4 regions of the Phocaeicola sp. RTP21359st1_B8_RTP21360_211022 genome follow, and region 4 is predicted to be linked to each of the others. Evidence: riboswitches for the same ligand, from Rfam matches in the RefSeq annotation. Region 4 holds a riboswitch; each other region holds the start of a gene.
The links. A riboswitch is a leader RNA that binds a small molecule or an ion and turns the genes downstream of it on or off. The one in region 4 is predicted to bind cobalamin.

Region 1: another riboswitch for cobalamin. It lies ahead of nrdD (anaerobic ribonucleoside-triphosphate reductase); the one in region 4 lies ahead of AB5062_RS04440 (DUF4465 domain-containing protein).
Region 2: another riboswitch for cobalamin. It lies ahead of AB5062_RS03320 (TonB-dependent siderophore receptor); the one in region 4 lies ahead of AB5062_RS04440 (DUF4465 domain-containing protein).
Region 3: another riboswitch for cobalamin. It lies ahead of AB5062_RS03265 (ribonucleoside-diphosphate reductase subunit alpha); the one in region 4 lies ahead of AB5062_RS04440 (DUF4465 domain-containing protein).

The regions. Positions count from the first base shown of each region.
Region 1 covers NZ_JBDFXP010000004.1:165,299-169,490, reverse strand. Annotated here, with positions in the region: gene nrdD (anaerobic ribonucleoside-triphosphate reductase) at 1-1,978, opposite strand, end outside; cobalamin riboswitch at 2,108-2,327, opposite strand; cobalamin riboswitch at 2,420-2,626, shown strand; gene AB5062_RS03300 (cysteine-rich CWC family protein) at 2,690-2,941, shown strand; gene accC (acetyl-CoA carboxylase biotin carboxylase subunit) at 2,907-4,192, shown strand, end outside.
Region 2 covers NZ_JBDFXP010000004.1:171,505-175,696, forward strand. Annotated here, with positions in the region: gene AB5062_RS03320 (TonB-dependent siderophore receptor) at 1-1,893, opposite strand, end outside; cobalamin riboswitch at 2,025-2,224, opposite strand; gene AB5062_RS03325 (TonB-dependent receptor plug domain-containing protein) at 2,266-4,092, opposite strand; partial or broken gene AB5062_RS03330 (hypothetical protein) at 4,095-4,142, shown strand; partial or broken gene AB5062_RS03335 (carboxypeptidase-like regulatory domain-containing protein) at 4,129-4,192, opposite strand, start outside.
Region 3 covers NZ_JBDFXP010000004.1:157,309-161,500, forward strand. Annotated here, with positions in the region: gene AB5062_RS03265 (ribonucleoside-diphosphate reductase subunit alpha) at 141-2,660, opposite strand; cobalamin riboswitch at 2,722-2,935, opposite strand; gene AB5062_RS03270 (hypothetical protein) at 3,063-3,272, opposite strand; gene AB5062_RS03275 (hypothetical protein) at 3,299-3,856, opposite strand; gene AB5062_RS03280 (putative transporter) at 3,876-4,192, opposite strand, start outside.
Region 4 covers NZ_JBDFXP010000006.1:62,590-66,781, forward strand. Annotated here, with positions in the region: gene AB5062_RS04435 (hypothetical protein) at 1-1,180, opposite strand, end outside; cobalamin riboswitch at 1,272-1,460, shown strand; gene AB5062_RS04440 (DUF4465 domain-containing protein) at 1,617-2,576, shown strand; gene AB5062_RS04445 (PKD-like domain-containing protein) at 2,630-4,192, shown strand, end outside.

The sequences.
Region 1 (4,192 bases), on a different contig from region 4:
GACATTCAGGACATTCATGCAAGTATCTCTTATCAATATGCTTACATTCATTGCAAATGGTATTCGGTATATTAAATGTAAAGTAATTACAGCCTTCTATAGCAGCTACCCGAAGTAGTTGTCTGTACTGCTCCTTACTAAGATGTTCTTCCAAATTCATGTGCAAGGCCGAGCCTCCCGTTAAATGCTTTATATAGCGGCGTCCATGCAGACGGAATTTATCGACAACATTCAACGATTTGTCTTCTACAATATAGAAATAACTGTTATAACATTCTCGGAATGTTTGGAAGCCTGCTTCTTTATCCCATTTAGCGTGCTTCACTCCTACATTCTCAGCAGGAATCATTTCGCAATTAAACAAAACATCCTTTGTACGGTACTTCCTATTATATCGTTCAATCATTCCTAAAATCTCCTGAACAAATGCTTCATACTTAGGGTTATCATTGATTTCAATACCCATAAATTGCGCTGCTTCCACCAAACCATTAACACCGATAGTTAGATACTGACGGTTCATATTGATGTAACCAGCATCAAACAAAGGCAGCATACCTTTCGACTGCAACAATTTCAGATTCTCATTATAAGCCAACTGGACTTTGTGTACCAAATCAACCACTTCTTCCAAAAAAAACGGATAAAGTATACCGGATTTCACCGCATGCTGGATGCAACGGTTCAAATTAATAGTCAGCACACTTTTTGAGCCTGTAGAAACCCCACCTGCTCCCAAAGTATAGCTGAAACCATTGTCCTGTATCTCATTGCGAAGACGGCAGCAACTACTTAAAGAATCTGCATTATCACTCATATAAGTAAAGAAAGAATGACCTTCGGAATACATTTCAGCCGTAAAGTCACCATATTCCTTATCTAATACATCACCATCTTTAGTCAAAAGCGCCATTGTTTCTACAGGAAATGTTAAAACAGTACGTGTACGCTCTTTATTAAACCATTTCATGAAACGTTTCTGCAACCAACTTAGTGAATTCCAGTCAGGTTGGCTTCCATCGGGAAAAAAGAAGTTACCAAAAAGACTTTCAAAATAATATTTGTCATAGTAAGCTACATTCCAAAAGACGGCTTGAAAATTACGCGCCCCTGTAGGCTGGTTAATAGAATATACTATTTGCTCGAAACAGTCTGTAATGATTTTGTCTATTGTTCTTTGTTTGGTAGATAAATCAACAATCTTATCGGGATACTTATAATATTCCTGCCCATATTCCAAACCAATGAAATAATTCATATACATCAAAAACTCTGGAGTAGCACAGGCACCACTTAACATACTGGATACAATAAAAACCATATTGACAAATCCACCACAAAAAGATTTCAAGTTAGTAGGAGCCGTAGAGTTCCCTCCCACTGCTATCGTACCATTATTCAACCAAGGATACATAGTAATGCTGGCACAATAATTAGCCAGATTAGTTTCATCATTTTTATAAATAAAATGATGATTCAGAAGTTCCAAATAACGATCGGACAATTCCTTTCCATACATGTCTTTCAAACGGTCAGTCAACAGACGACGGTTGAGACGAATAAAATTTGATTTGGGTAACTCTCCTATCAGCGTAGCAATATTCTTATTCTCCACATTGGCATTCGCATCATATTTACTGCCGGTTGCCGGATTGGAAGCGTCACAATAGTCAAGCAAAAACTTCAGTTTATCTCTCACCTCACGATCCTCCAAATGTTTCTGACGATACAGCATATACGCCTTGGCAACACTGTAATAATGTTCAGCCATCAGGGCCACCTCCACCTGATTCTGGATTTCTTCCACATTCATTCCATCACTGACACTAACGCGACTCAATACAGTAGTAATCACATCCTGGGTAGCAAAACTTCCTACTGACAAAAATGCTTTGGCTATTGCATTTTTAATTTTATCAAGAGAGAAAGTTTCTTTTTTACCATCTCTCTTAATAATAAATACCTCTGAATTAATCATACTTATAAATTAAGGTTATACAAAACACACATTATTCAATATAAGTCTTTCACACACGACAATTCATGGAAACCAGTAATAAAAAGGATCAGTATGATTCGTTCTATCGCCTTTCACCCGAAAGCCATGAATGATATAAACAATAACGGCAGGTCTTCTGACTTGTTTCCGTTGTAGCGCCTTCCCGGTTTTCACAATAACCAGTGGCTAAGAATGTCACAACACTTCCCCACACTATGGGAGGATAAAACTTACAGCTACGGGGATAGTTCCTGATTTGCACAGGATTCCCTTTTAATTCCGTTTCGCGCCAACGGCTAATCCGGAAACCGATATTACTGACAAAGTTAGGAATTAAATCAATAAAACAACTGGAAAAAGAAAAAAAACTTCAAGCAACACTTTTTTCATCTTTTCCGCTTCGTTTAATTATAAAATCCATTATCTTTGCCCCGAATTGGTTTCGGATAGTCTATCTGCTATTCGGATTAAAAGGGAATCGGGTGCAAATCCCGGACAGTCCCGCTGCTGTGAAACTCTGCTGGAATCTTGAAAAATACCTTTGCCACTGATGTGACAATCCTCACATCGGGAAGGCTTCAAGATAAGGAGTCAGTCAGAAGACCTGCCATTCATTAAAGGCTGTTTTTACTCGTGGGATTAGGAAAGCAGTACGAAAGAAAATAAGAAAATAAAAAAATTACGGGAGGAATGCCTATGAAAAAGGTATGTCCACGTTGTGGTGCAACATTTGATTGTATGCACAATGATATTTTATCGTGTCATTGCGCAACTGTCCGACTGGATGCTCTGCAACGCACCTATTTAATGGAGAATTATTCCGATTGCCTGTGCCATGACTGCCTGAAAGCCGTCAAGGACAGTTTCTATGCCTGCGAAATTAACCCCCGTTATAATAAGAAGAAAAATGATAAAGAAAGTATTGATTGCAAACAGAGGTGAAATAGCCTTACGTGTAATGCGTTCCTGCCGAGAAAAGGGCATACGGACCGTTGCTGTCTTTTCAGAAGCCGACCGCACTTCTCATCATGTGATGTATGCTGACGAGGCCTATCTTATAGGTCCTGCTATAGCCAGGGAAAGCTATTTAAATATAGAAAAAGTAATAGAGACTGCCAAACGATGCAAAGCCGATGCCATTCATCCCGGTTATGGTTTTTTGTCCGAGAATGCTGATTTTGCCCGCCGGTGCAAAGAGGAGGGGATCATCTTTATCGGCCCTTCCGCCGAGACGATGGAAGCGATGGGTGACAAGATTGCCGCCCGTAAGCGTATGATTGCCGCAGGCGTTCCCGTGGTCCCCGGTACGGAACAGCCGTTGCAAAGTGCCGAAGAGGCGGTACGTATCTGTAATGAAATAGGCTATCCTGTCATGCTGAAGGCTTCTATGGGAGGCGGCGGTAAAGGGATGAGGCTGATACACAGTGAAGACGAAGTGGTGGAGGCATATAACACCGCCCGTTCCGAGTCCATGTCTTCTTTCGGGGATGATACGGTTTATCTGGAAAAATTTGTGGAGGAACCCCATCATATAGAATTTCAAATTCTGGGTGACAATCATGGCAATGTAATCCATCTGTTTGACCGCGAGTGTTCTGTCCAGCGTCGCAACCAGAAGATTGTAGAGGAGAGCCCGTCTCCGTTCCTTACTCCGGAACTCCGCCAGGAGATGGGGGAAAAGGCAGTGGCTGCCGCCAGGGCGGTGAACTATTCGGGAGCCGGAACTATCGAGTTTCTGGTGGACAAGAACCGCGATTTCTATTTTCTGGAGATGAACACCCGTTTGCAGGTGGAGCATCCCATCACCGAAGAAGTGGTGGGCGTGGATCTGGTAAAAGAACAAATCCGTATAGCCAATAACGAGGTGCTGCACCTGAAGCAAGAAGAACTTTTCCAGCGCGGTCATGCCATCGAATGTCGTATCTGTGCGGAAGACACGGAGAACAACTTCATGCCTTCGCCGGGTATCATCAAACAGCTGACGGAGCCTAACGGCATCGGCGTACGCATTGACAGCTACGTTTACGAAGGTTACGAGATTCCCATCTATTACGACCCGATGATAGGCAAGCTGATTGTATGGGCTACGACCCGCCAATATGCCATAGAACGTATGCGCCGGGTACTTTACGAGTACAAGATTACGGGCCTGAAGACCAACCTCAGTTATCTGAAACGCATCATGCATACCCC
Region 2 (4,192 bases), on a different contig from region 4:
GTTGATACGCCAAGTTTGGAATCCGTCGGCATTATTATCATTTATATAACGGCGTGTAGACTGATATCTGCCATAGATGCCGATACCCAAACGATACAGTTTCCATGAATGTTGCCATAAGATATTTAAATTTGCATTATGGCTGGAAGTAGCATCAATAGGAAGATATTTCATATAATCTATACCTTTGTTAGGATATTGCGCTTTTGGATCAGCATAACTATATCCGCCGGCAAGGCTGAGAGATTTTGCAGGACGATAGTTGAAGGTGAAATCCATACCATAAATACGTGCCTTTGTCAGATTCTTATATTGTTTGCTCTTTTCTACTTCAAGAAACTTTTCATCGGGAGTTACGGAAATTTCAACCAGCTCAATCATGTTGTGAAGATAATTCATGTATCCGGTTAAACTGGCTTGGAATTTTTGCCCTACGTACTCGATACCGATTGAAGCATATTGTGAGGTTTGTGCTTTTAGATCTGTGTTGCCATGATATGCAGTCAAAGCACCGCCTCCGATAACGCCGGTATAATTATAATAAAGTTCTTTAATAGTGGGTGCTTTGTAGCCTAAAGCATAAGACGCACGCAAATTAATATGTTCTCCGGGTTTATAAAGTCCTGATATTTTCGGACTGAAATTCAATCCTGTTTCCTTGTGTTGTGTTCCTCGTACCCCGGCAGTCAGAACCAGATTTTCTCTGGCTGTCCATTCCTCCTGTATATAAGCTGCCAACGTATAAACGGAAGCGCGGTCACCGTCAATGTGATGAGGTGATTCCAAATGATTGTACTGATATTCGATTCCTGCATTTAAAATATGGTCCTCTCCAAGATAAAATACACTTTTTACCTGGCCTAATATTTGTTTCTGAATACTTTGTTTGATACGTTGACCGGCAAAGTAGGTGATACGTTCATGGCGGTCATTGTCTAGAAAATAATCAGTATGCTCGTTTAGCTTATAGTCATAGAAGTAACCGTATCTGCCATAAGATAGGTCTGCTGTCAGATAATTCCGTTTTCCTAATTTATATTTACTTCCTACTGCAAATGTATAGTTGCGATAATAAAAATCGTTGGCTTGATATTTCCAAGGACCGTGTGTACGCATTACCCAACGCTCATAATAAGTGCCTTCTGCAGTGAGGTCTAGTTTGCGATTGACTTGCCATTCAATGTTCTCGGACAGGGTATAGTTTGAAGAACGGTTTACGGTCAACATAGTAGAGCCGGATTTCAATTGATTCTGATCCCACTGTAGGTCTGTATTCCGCCAGCCATCGGTATGCCGGAAGTTGATTCCGGTTACAGATTTTATCTTTCTATAGTTAAAGCCGAAACTGGTACTTTGACGTATATCGCCATATTCACCTATGCGGGATGTGTTGGTGAGCTCCATTTTTTCACGGTTACGTTTGGTTATGATATTGATAACTCCGGCTATTGCGTCACTGCCATAAAGTGAAGAAGCGGCCCCTTTTACAATCTCTATGCGTTCTATATTAGCTGGATTTAATTGATTCAAGTCGTTTTGCCCTCCTACATCGCCATTCATTCTTTTTCCATTTATCATGATCAGGATATAGTCATTGTTCAATCCGTTTAGTTGGATATGGCTCCCCATATCACCATCATGAAAGGTCAATGAAGGACTAAGACCACTGAGCAAATCGTCTATACTGCGTGCCTGATATTGTTCCAAAGCTTTGCTGGTTATGACTTCAGTCTGTACGGGAGCATCTTTCAGATAATGTTCAGTACCTGTACCCGTGATGACCACTTCATTCAGTAATACGGACAATTCTTTATCGTCTTTATCTTTGAGAATACTTTGGGCACTTGCAATTTGTGTACCTAATAGTAGAATAGCAGGAAGTAAATACCTCATATTATGTTTTATTTAATTTGCAAAATAAAACATCAAGTTTCCCTCTGATAAAGAGGAATGCCACAAAGGAATAGACGTTGGAAAACGCTTGTTCGAATGGACACATACTTCTAATCCTGGAAGCTTGGTGTTTATTGTTCAACAGACTTAGCAGGTATTCTGGCTTTCCTCTGATTGGAAACCTTCCCATTTCTTCAAATGAAACAGTGGTTTTAGACTATCCAATCAACATCATGAGGATTTACAGCTGCAGGTACAGCCCCGGATTTACACCGGGTTCCCTTGCATCGGGCTATGTGATAGCCCGATTACTAATTCCGTTGCAAAGATAGAGGTTTATTTTATATTATCTTCGATAAGTCTTTGATTTTTTTAGCTTTTAAATTTTAAAGACAGACTGATGTAGAATGAACGTCCGGGGGTAAGTGTCGCATAATTGCTGTTATAAGGACGGTCATCCATATAATCGAACAGGTTTTCCATGCCGCATCCGGGTTCGATGATTACAGATTTTAAGTTGAAAGAATGGCGTGTGTTTAAATTCCACAATTGATACTCGGGAGCATAACCGTAACTTTTAGAGAAACGCTTGCTGTTGATACGGCCGTTCAAATTTATATTCAACCGATATATTTTCCATGAATGCGCCCATTGGGCATTGATATTGTATGCGTTTTTTATACTTTTGTCGATGGGTTGTTCCAATTCCACATCTTGGGTATTAAGATGAGTGTATCCTCCGCTTAAATTGAACCCGGCACCTAGGTATGCATTGGCGGATACATTGATTCCGTGGACTTTAGCCTCCGCTATATTATCACGTTGACGAACTTCCTTATGACCATATTGCTCCATAGCTTTATCTCCCGTGGCAATCGTATTATAATCTATCATGTCACGAATATTATTATAAAAAGCATTGACTGATACTGAAAAACGCTCATGTACATACTCTGCACTCAATGAGAAATAATTATTCTTTTCCGACTTTAAATCCAAATTACCTATTGTCAACCTGTCATTTTTTTTAGCTATGTCAGTGGCATAGAGTTCAGACAGGGTAGGAGTTCGGAAACCTGCTGCATAGGAGGCACGGAAATTGAATTTGCCGGGTTTATACATCAGTGCTACATTGGGAGTGGCATGATTTTTGAAATTTTCATGATAAATGTAACGTACACCAATCAAAGCCTGTAGGTTTCTCAGTAACTTTATTTCATCTTGTGCAAACAAGGCCAGTGTATAAGCATCTTCTTTGGCTATATTGTCTGTTTGACTTTTCAAGACATCAACGATATATTCTGTGCCGACTGAAAGTTTGTGCCGGTTACCTAATTTAAAAATACCTTTTATGCTAAGATTGTGATTACGGGTCCGTTTGCGCACTTGCTCTTCACCTGCTTTTCCATTATAGGTTTTATTGTCTTTAAAAAAACAATAAGAGGAAGAAAAATGATCGGCGTAACAGTCTGCGGTAATATAATTCCCTTTATTTATCATGTATTGGGCACCAATGCCATAATTAAAGGTTTCATGCAATATGTTGTAGTCGTATGCTTCATAAGGGCGGCGTGTCTTGTTGTCATAATATCCGCCGCGGGCATAAAAAGAGAGTTTGTCGGTAGCATCGAAAGTGAATTTTTGATTGACAGTATTTGCATAGAAGCCTGTAGAAGCTACTTTCCCGGTTTCTTCCAATTCATGAGTTTTGGAGTTCTCCTCGTATGGATTCAGTTGCCATCCTTCGGCCTGCTGACGGCGATAAGAGGTGTAGGAGCCGAACTTGCCGGTATTGACATCTATGTTTACGGACTGGGTAAAACGTCCTTTACTGGCATAACGGGTATCGCTGGAAACATTGATAGCATTTTTTGCATCATCAGTAATGATGTTGATAACTCCTCCGATAGCATTTGTTCCGTAAAGAGCGGAAGAAGCGCCGTTCAATATTTCAATACGTTTGATTTTGGCAACATTGATTCGAGCATAGGTGTCATCTCCATACAGGCGTTTGCCATTTTCCAGAAAAATGAAATAATCATCAGGCAATCCATTCAGACTCAATGTTGTCCCCATGCCGTTGGTCATACTTGAGAAAGACGGGGTCAGCTTTTGTAAGGCCTCGTCCAGCGATGTTACACTGGCATTACTTAAATCCTTTGCAGTGATAACGGAAACAGGCACGGGACTGTCCGTCATGCGGTGGTGTGTTCCTGTACCGGTTACTACTACCTGGCCTATATTGGTAAAACTGTCTTGTAGCTTGATAAGAAGATTCTTTTCACCTCCTTTTGTCGTG
Region 3 (4,192 bases), on a different contig from region 4:
TGTCTTCTTGTTTTACTGCTAACTCAAGGCTGTATATTAAAAATAAATTTGTTATTCATTTCTTGTAGGGGCGCAAGCATGGTGCCCCTACAAGAAATGTTTTAGCATGACAATTCAGTACTGGAGTGTTTACGAAAAGATCAGGAAGCACAGCTTTCACATTCTTCTACTTCCAATGATTTGCTGCGGACATAATATACTGTTTTTACGCCACATTCCCATGCCAGCAAATACAGGTTTAATACTTGTCTCAGGGTAAATTCATTGGTAATGTATAGATTCAGACTTTGCGCCTGGTCTATATGTAACTGCCGGATCCCTGCGGCACGGATACTCCATGTCTGATCTGTCAGATAAGCACTTTTATATATCCAATAGGTCTTATCGGACAATGCCGGTGCAACACGTGGCAGCATGGCTCCTTTCTTTTCTTCCAAGAAGAAACGTTTCATTACCGGATCTGTTCCGGCAGTGGTTCCGGCAATGATACTGGTGCTGCTGGTGGGGGCAATGGCAAGAAGATAGGCATTTCTCATTCCTTGTGTGGAAACCTTTACAGCCAATGCTTTCCATTCTGGCGAATTGTAACCCCGTTTTATAAAATAAGCTCCGGTCTGCCAGTCGCTGCCTTCAAAATAATGATAGGCCCCTTTTTCTTTTGCCAGTTCGCTACTTGCTGCTATGGCAGCATAGTTGATACGTTCGAAAACTTTATCCATAAAACTGAGATGTTCCTCGCTTTCCCAACGAATGCCGCGAACAGCAAGAGCATGATGATAGCCGCTGACTCCCAAGCCGATACTGCGGTAGCGATGATTGGTAATCTGAGCAAAAGGAATCGGATAAAAGTTCAGTTCAATCACATTATCCAATGCCCGTACTACAGTTGCCACCTTTTCTTTCATTTGTTTTTCATCCTCCAAGGGCAAATGTCCTAATGAAAGGCTGGCAAGATTACATACCACAAAGTCTCCGGGCCGGATTGTTTTGACTACCACTGTATCACCATCTTCCGTACATATCTCTGTAGAAACTGTTTCAATGGAGGACATGTTTTGTGCTATTTCCGTGCAAAGATTGGAGCAATAAATGATTCCCCGGTGCGCATTGGGATTGGCACGGTTCACGGTGTCACGATTGAATGTAAAGGGAGTACCTGTTTCTACAGCCGAACGCAGTATCAGTCTGACGATATCTTTGATGCTCATGCTGCGCTTGGAGAGTCGGGAGTCATTTACGCAATCCATGTATCTTTGTTCCCATTCCTCTCCGTAGTAGTCTTCCAGACAGTATCCTTTGACGGTTATTATTTCATTGGGGCAGAATAAATGCCATTGCTGGTTTAAATCCCGTTTCGCCATACGCCAGAATAAGTCCGGATAGCATACGGCGGGGAAGATGTCGTGCGCTTTCATCCGGTCATCTCCATTATTGGTCCGGAGTTGCAGAAACTCAGGCAAGTCTTTGTGCCATACATCCAGATAGACGGCTACGGCTCCCTGACGCATACCTAACTGGTCAACGGCTACAGCAGTGTCATTCACCAGTTTCATCCATCGGATTACACCTCCGGCCACACCTTTGAATCCGCGTATGTTTCCACCTGCGGCACGAACTTTGCCAAAGTACATTCCCATTCCTCCTCCAAATTTGCTTACCATCGCAAAATTGTCTAAGCTGCGGTAAATGCCTTCCAGACTATCGGGCACTGTATCAATGAAGCAACTGGATAACTGGTGATAAGGTTTTCGGGCATTTGCCAGGGTAGGAGTGGCCATTGTGACTTCCAGACGACTTAATATATCATAGAACTTTTTTACCCATTGCAGTCTGTTCTGTTTTTCGGGCATAGCGAGATGAAGGGCAATCCCTAAATACATTTCCTGCACAGACTCTATAGGTTCGTGTGAACGGGTACGGATCAGATAACGTTTGGCAAGCAGATCCAGTCCTGAATAATTGAAAAGCTTGTCACGTTCGGGACACATGAAGCCGGCTGCCGTTTCTATCTCCTGTGGAGTATAGGAGGCCAAGATATAATTACCATACAAGCCCTCGTCGGTGAGGTAGCGTAATTTATCATAAAATGAAAAGATGCCGGCAGCTTCCGCCTGTTCGGTCAGTTTCTTTGTCAATCGGAAATTCAGCAGACGCGCTGCAATGAATTCCCAGTCGGGAGTTTCTTGTGTTGTCAGTTCTACAGCCGCTTTGACAAGTGCCGCCAACCGTTCCCCGGATGTCATATCCGGTTTACAGAAACTTGTGAATTTCTCTGCGAGAAAGGTTAGACTATATTCCTTCCCGGAGAAGTCTTTTTGTATCTCTTTCAGTATATTTGCTATAGTATCATCACCGGTTCCGGTAATGATTTGACTGAGGACTTTTCTTCTTTCTGTGCGCTGCCAACGGTAAAGTATATAGTTTTTGGCTTCTGCGTAAAAGCCATGTTCCATCAAGCTACGTTCCACTTCGTCCTGAATGCGTTCTACACTACGATTTGCTTCGTTTTGATGCAGAAATTGTTCCACTTCATCTACTATGGTGTAGACAGCTTCATCTGTTATTTCTTTTTGGGTACTGATAAAACTTTTCCGTATGGCAACGGCTATTTTTTCCCTGTCGTAGGATTCTGTTGTCCCATTCCTTTTAATTATTTGCATGAGATGCTGTTGGTATGAATTATTGTATATTTTCGTACCGCTTCCCTAACCCCACGAGTAGAAACGGCCTTTGATGAATGGCAGGTCTTCTGACTGGCTCCTCATTTCCGATGCCTTCCCGCGTTCTCGTTATGTGGAGTCAGGCAGTGGCAATAGGTACGTATCGGAAATTTTATCGGAGTTTCACAGCAGCGGGACTGTCCGGGATTTACACCCGATTCCCTTTTAATCCGGATAGAGGACATCTATTCGGAACCGATTCGGGAACAAAGATAATGGAAATTGGAATTATTACAGCATTGAGTTAGTTTAAAAATCAGAAATGATTTATAAAAGTTGGATGGTATTAAACATTTTGGACAAGTTCTACTACCATGCTTCCAAGCAGCACAGCTACTATTGTTATGAGTAACCAATTGATATACTTGCTTTTCGATCTCGTCTTTTCTTTTTCTGAATGACACTGATTTTTACCATATAACCGAATGATTCCCCAATGCGATTGGCACTGCGTATCACTCGTGAAGTATGTACACCACATCCCATCATGTGAGCGGAATATTCAGAAATAAATCCACTGACATCTATCAAAGTTTCGGCTGTCTTATCCATTTAAATGAAGTTATGTTTTTCTTTTTTTAGAATCCATAGACACGACATGGCTTTCCAGTGGAAGGCATTTCCTTGTCAATTTCAATCTTTAATTTTTTTATATTCAATATTTCTTCTCCTTCAAGCATCAGGCACATAATAAGAAAACAACCGTTTTTCTCACATTCCATATCGAATAACCGGTGTTGTGAAAACATGCCTAACCCATGTGAGTCAATAAGAATAAACTTTGGATGGTTATAAAGTAATGCAGCCAGAGAGTCCCAATTAAGCTTCATGTCAAACATAAAGAAGTCTTTGGTTGCATAGTCGTTGGTTGCCATATTGCCGGTATATAAAACCAATGCTTTACCTTCTATGTCCAAGTTATTAAAGTATTCGTCGGCTGGTAGTCCGTTCCGACAATCTACCACGACGGCATCTGTTACATATTCTTTATAGCGGGGAGCTTCCATATAGCAATCCATGTGGGTGCCGATGTGTCCGAGACGTTCCGTTTCTTTGGCATCAAGTTCGAACTGTGCCAAATCTTCATCACTTAACTGTAAATGTAGTTCTTTGGTAATCGTTTCTTGTTGGTACATATTTAAAGAATTTTAAAGTTTAACCTAATGAGAGTATCAATAATTGAGCCGTAAGTACGCGTAGGAACATAGCAAGCGGATATACGGTGGCATATCCCACGGCCGGAGCGTCACATGAAGTCAGATCATTGGAATAGGCGAGGGCAGGCGGATTAGTATTTGCTCCTGATAATACACCAATAAGGGTATAATAGTTTAATTTACAGGCATAACGCCCAATGAGCCCCGTTATGATTAATGGTACGGTCGTAATAATAGCTCCATACATAATCCAAATATATCCACCTTCATTTACAATTGTCTCTATAAAATCTTTCCCGGCTCCCAACCCTACAC
Region 4 (4,192 bases):
TGGTGAGGGAGCCGATAGGTGCCGTCCACAAGGCACTGACCGTCGAGGCGAACGTGACGTTGCCCGAAGCGTCCCACGCGATGTTGCCGCCCGCGACCGCTCCGGCTCCCGAGGCATCCAGCCGCCATTTATAGCCCCGGATACCGTTCGAGCCGAGCGTAATGCTACCTGCGGCAGAGGTGCAGCTCCCCACAGTGTTGTTCTTCGTACCCCGGTAAAGGGAGTCGGCATCCACCGTCCAGCCGCCGATTTTCCCTTTTGTAACGTTCAAGGTCAGAGCTTCGATGTTTCCGGCGGTAATCAAGGAGGCTTTCAACGCCGCCGTGTCGATGCGTGCCGCAGCGATAATCCCCGATGTGATCTGGGAAGCACTGATGGAAATCGTCTTAATCGTATCGGCCGAGAGTGTTCCGGTAAAGACGCCGTCCTTGTCGATGTAGGTCGCACCGACCCAGTTCAGACTCACTCCGCTGCCGAACTCGACCTTGCCTGTCGTGGCGTTATACCTGACATACTGGTCGCCATAACCCAACTGGGCGTTACCGCCGTTATCTACATAGAAGGTTTTGTAGCCATCCCTAAATCCATAGATGCCGTTTACCGCCTCTGCGGCGATCGTTCCCGAGGAGGTCTTCGTATTGAGTGTAAACGAGCCTATGGCTATCCCGGAGACGGTGCCGTCGCTGTTTTTCGTGCCCGCAAAGAGTTTGGGGGTGATGACCGTGTTGCCGTTGATGAGCGTCTTACCCGTATTCCACTCCTTGACCCAGTCGAGCATGTCGGCATCGACCCCGTCCTTGCCCGGGATACCCGCCTTGGCTTTCGACCAGACGAACGACAGATGATAGACAATACCGGAAATTGTCACGGGAATATCTATTGTTCCGTGGTCGGCGAGGGTCGTCGTACCGGCGGTGATAACGTAGGTTAAGGTCTTCGTGCCGTTATTGACGGTAACGGATGAGAATCCCGCCGGCTTACCCACCGCACCGATGGTAAAGGCCGTGAGTTCCTCGTCCCCGCACATCACCCGTACGGTCGAGGTGAGAGTGACGGACGAGAGAATCTTCCCCGTGTCATCCGCGGGGAACACGTATTCACCCAAAGACTGGGTTATGGTATACCCGTCCTTCTGGACATAGATGGTCGCCTGTCCCCGGGCGATGAGAATCTTTGCCATGAAACCTTTTTCTGAAAGTATAGTGCGGAATGATTCCGGCAGGTTGCGGATTTTTTTTCGTGTAAATGATATTATTATAAAAAATATTTGTATTTTTGTAATTGGAAATGGTTCCGGGCGGTTCGCCGCCACGGATGAAAAGGGAATCCGGTGAGAATCCGGGACAGTACCCGCTGCTGTAAGTCCCCTCAAGGTTGCCGCAACCTGCCACTGGTGTAATGCTGGGAAGGCGCGACGACTGGGACGAGTCAGAAGACCTGCCATGACCGGAAAAGGATTTACACCCGCGGGAGAAAATCGGGTTGCGATCAGATACGGAATGCCGTAGGAGTCATTCTCATATTTGAAGACAAACATAATCCCGTTCGTGTAAACCTGCGCGAACGGGATTTTTTGTGTTTGTTAAAAATATGTTTTATTAAAAAACAAGTAAGCTATGAAAAGAAATTTACGCTTTCTGGCGGGAGCTTTCCTGTTGACGGCAACCGCCCTGTTCACCGGCTGTAATTCAGACGATGACTTTTTGATGAATCCTCAAACTGATTCAGTAACTCCCGAAACCCGAGCCAACTTTAATGATGATGGCACTACAACCATTACATTCGATGACTTCGATGAAACATTCATGGCGGTTTCGCCTAAAGCAGAGAACTACTACACGCTTTATGGATATACTGCAGAGAACCAAATCAGGGAAATATACGATCCCGATTTTGTGTTTGTCTCCGACATGAATACTGTAACCAATTCTTATGGAGCGTATACTGAATTTTCCAGTGGTGCCATTGCGTTGTCGAAATACAATTATCGTTCTGATTCTGCTGCCGGCAAGACTTCTGGAACTAATTGGTGGTATACTTGGGAGAATCAATGTAGTGTCTATAATACAGCATCCACAGATGGGGCCAATACAGGGGCAGGTCACAGCGGTTCCAATTTTGCTGTTGTATACGGCTACTCTGATTTCGGAAATACGGAGTGGATGGCCAAACCTGAATTCTATTTTGACTCCCCTCGCAAATTCAAGGGTTTATGGTATTGTAACACAGCATATACCTATGGTGTGATTATAAATGGTAATCAGTTCGGAACATCGGGTGTTGCAACACCGTTGAGTAATCTGAAAGATTCTGACGGCAACAATATAGGATATTTCCAAGTCAACATCGAATGTTATGACGTAGATGGAAATTTGATCACCACTGTATCGAAATTGTTGGCCGACTACCGATATGATAAACCAACAGTGTCCCCCGTAACTACATGGACATATTGGGATATTAATGTAGCGGATGTGCAAAGTGTAAAATTCAATTTTGAAGGATCTGATGTCGATCCTATATATGGACTCAATACTCCGGCGTATCTTTGTATAGACGACGTTACAATAGAATAACAATTTAATATAGTTTGGCATAGAACTGATTTCAGTTCTATGCCCTTTTTATTATGAAGGCTTTCATATTTAGTATTCTTGTACTTTTGTTTTTTATTACAAGCTGTAATAAGAACGATGTAATTACTGAAGAAATAAAACAAGCTCCTATAATTGAACTCGATAGTGAGACTGGCATTTACACTATCAAAGTTGGGCGTGAACTGACAATTGCCCCGACATATAAATATGCGAATAATGCACTTTATGCATGGACAGTAGATGGAAAACTTCTTTCATCTGAATCAATATTGAAGTATACATGGAATCAGGAACAACATCTATATATCAAATTGCGAGTTGATACACCAGAGGGTTATGCGGAAGAAGAGTTAAAAGTAGAAGTATTGGAGTTAACTCCACCTACAATTTCAATCATAATCCCCTCTAAAGGATTAAAAGTGCCTCAAAACACGGATTATATTTTATCTCCAGATATTCAACATGACGATCTTGAAAATTTTAGAATTGAATGGGTACGCGATGGAGAAATCGTCGGAACAGAAAAAGCATATACGTTTCACGAAAAAGAACTCGGTACATATTCGATAACAATCCGGGCATCCAATATAGACGGAGAAACAATCCGTGATTTCGACGTAGAAGTTGTGGAAACAATGCCTTATTCCGTACGGTTTCCGACACCATCCTATACACAAACTTCTACGGATCGTTATACTTTTGCAGGGCGTCCTGTATATTTGCGGCCTTTGCTGGAATATTTCGATTATCCACAGTATCAATGGCAGGTCAATGGAAAAATTATGGAAGCCGCTACCGACAGGGTTTTTAAATTCACGCCGACGACTCCTGGAGAATATTTCGTTGCTGTTACTGTTACAGAAAAAATGCCCAACACACAGCCACTTTCACGTAACATAACACGTAGTAATACTTCAATTACAACGACAGTTAAGGTTATTTGTGAAGAAAAAACGGAACAAGAACGCTATCGGCAAGCGACAGCGACAAGTTCAGGTATTTGGGATAAGGTTTATGAATTCATTCCTGCTCCCGGACAGTTTATTAATGAGTTATCCCAAAATACCGGATTTATAGGAAATGAAACGACGCCCCAACAAGCCATAGAGTATGCAACGAAACGATTGAACAAAAAAGCGCATGTTTCACTGGGATCTTTCGGTGGTTATATCATCATCGGTTTTGACCATAGTATTGCTCCGAGTGGCCGAGAATACGATTTTGCAATACAAGGAAATGCTTTTAACAGTTCGAGCGGTGGCTCAAATGAGCCGGGCATTGTTTGGGTAATGCAAGATATAAATGGCAATGGCCAGCCAGACGATGAATGGTATGAATTAAAAGGATCTGAAACCGGCATCGATGGTACAATACAAGACTACGAAGTAACTTACTATAGACCTGCACCCAGAGCACATACTCCGTGGGTAGATAGTGAAGGTAATTCAGGTTCTGTCGATATGAATGCATACCATGGCCAAGAATATTATTATCCCAATTGGATTAAAGAAGATAGCTATACATTATATGGGACGCGTCTGACTCCTCGCAACAATCAAGATCCCGTTACAGGATATTGGGCGAATAACGCTTAT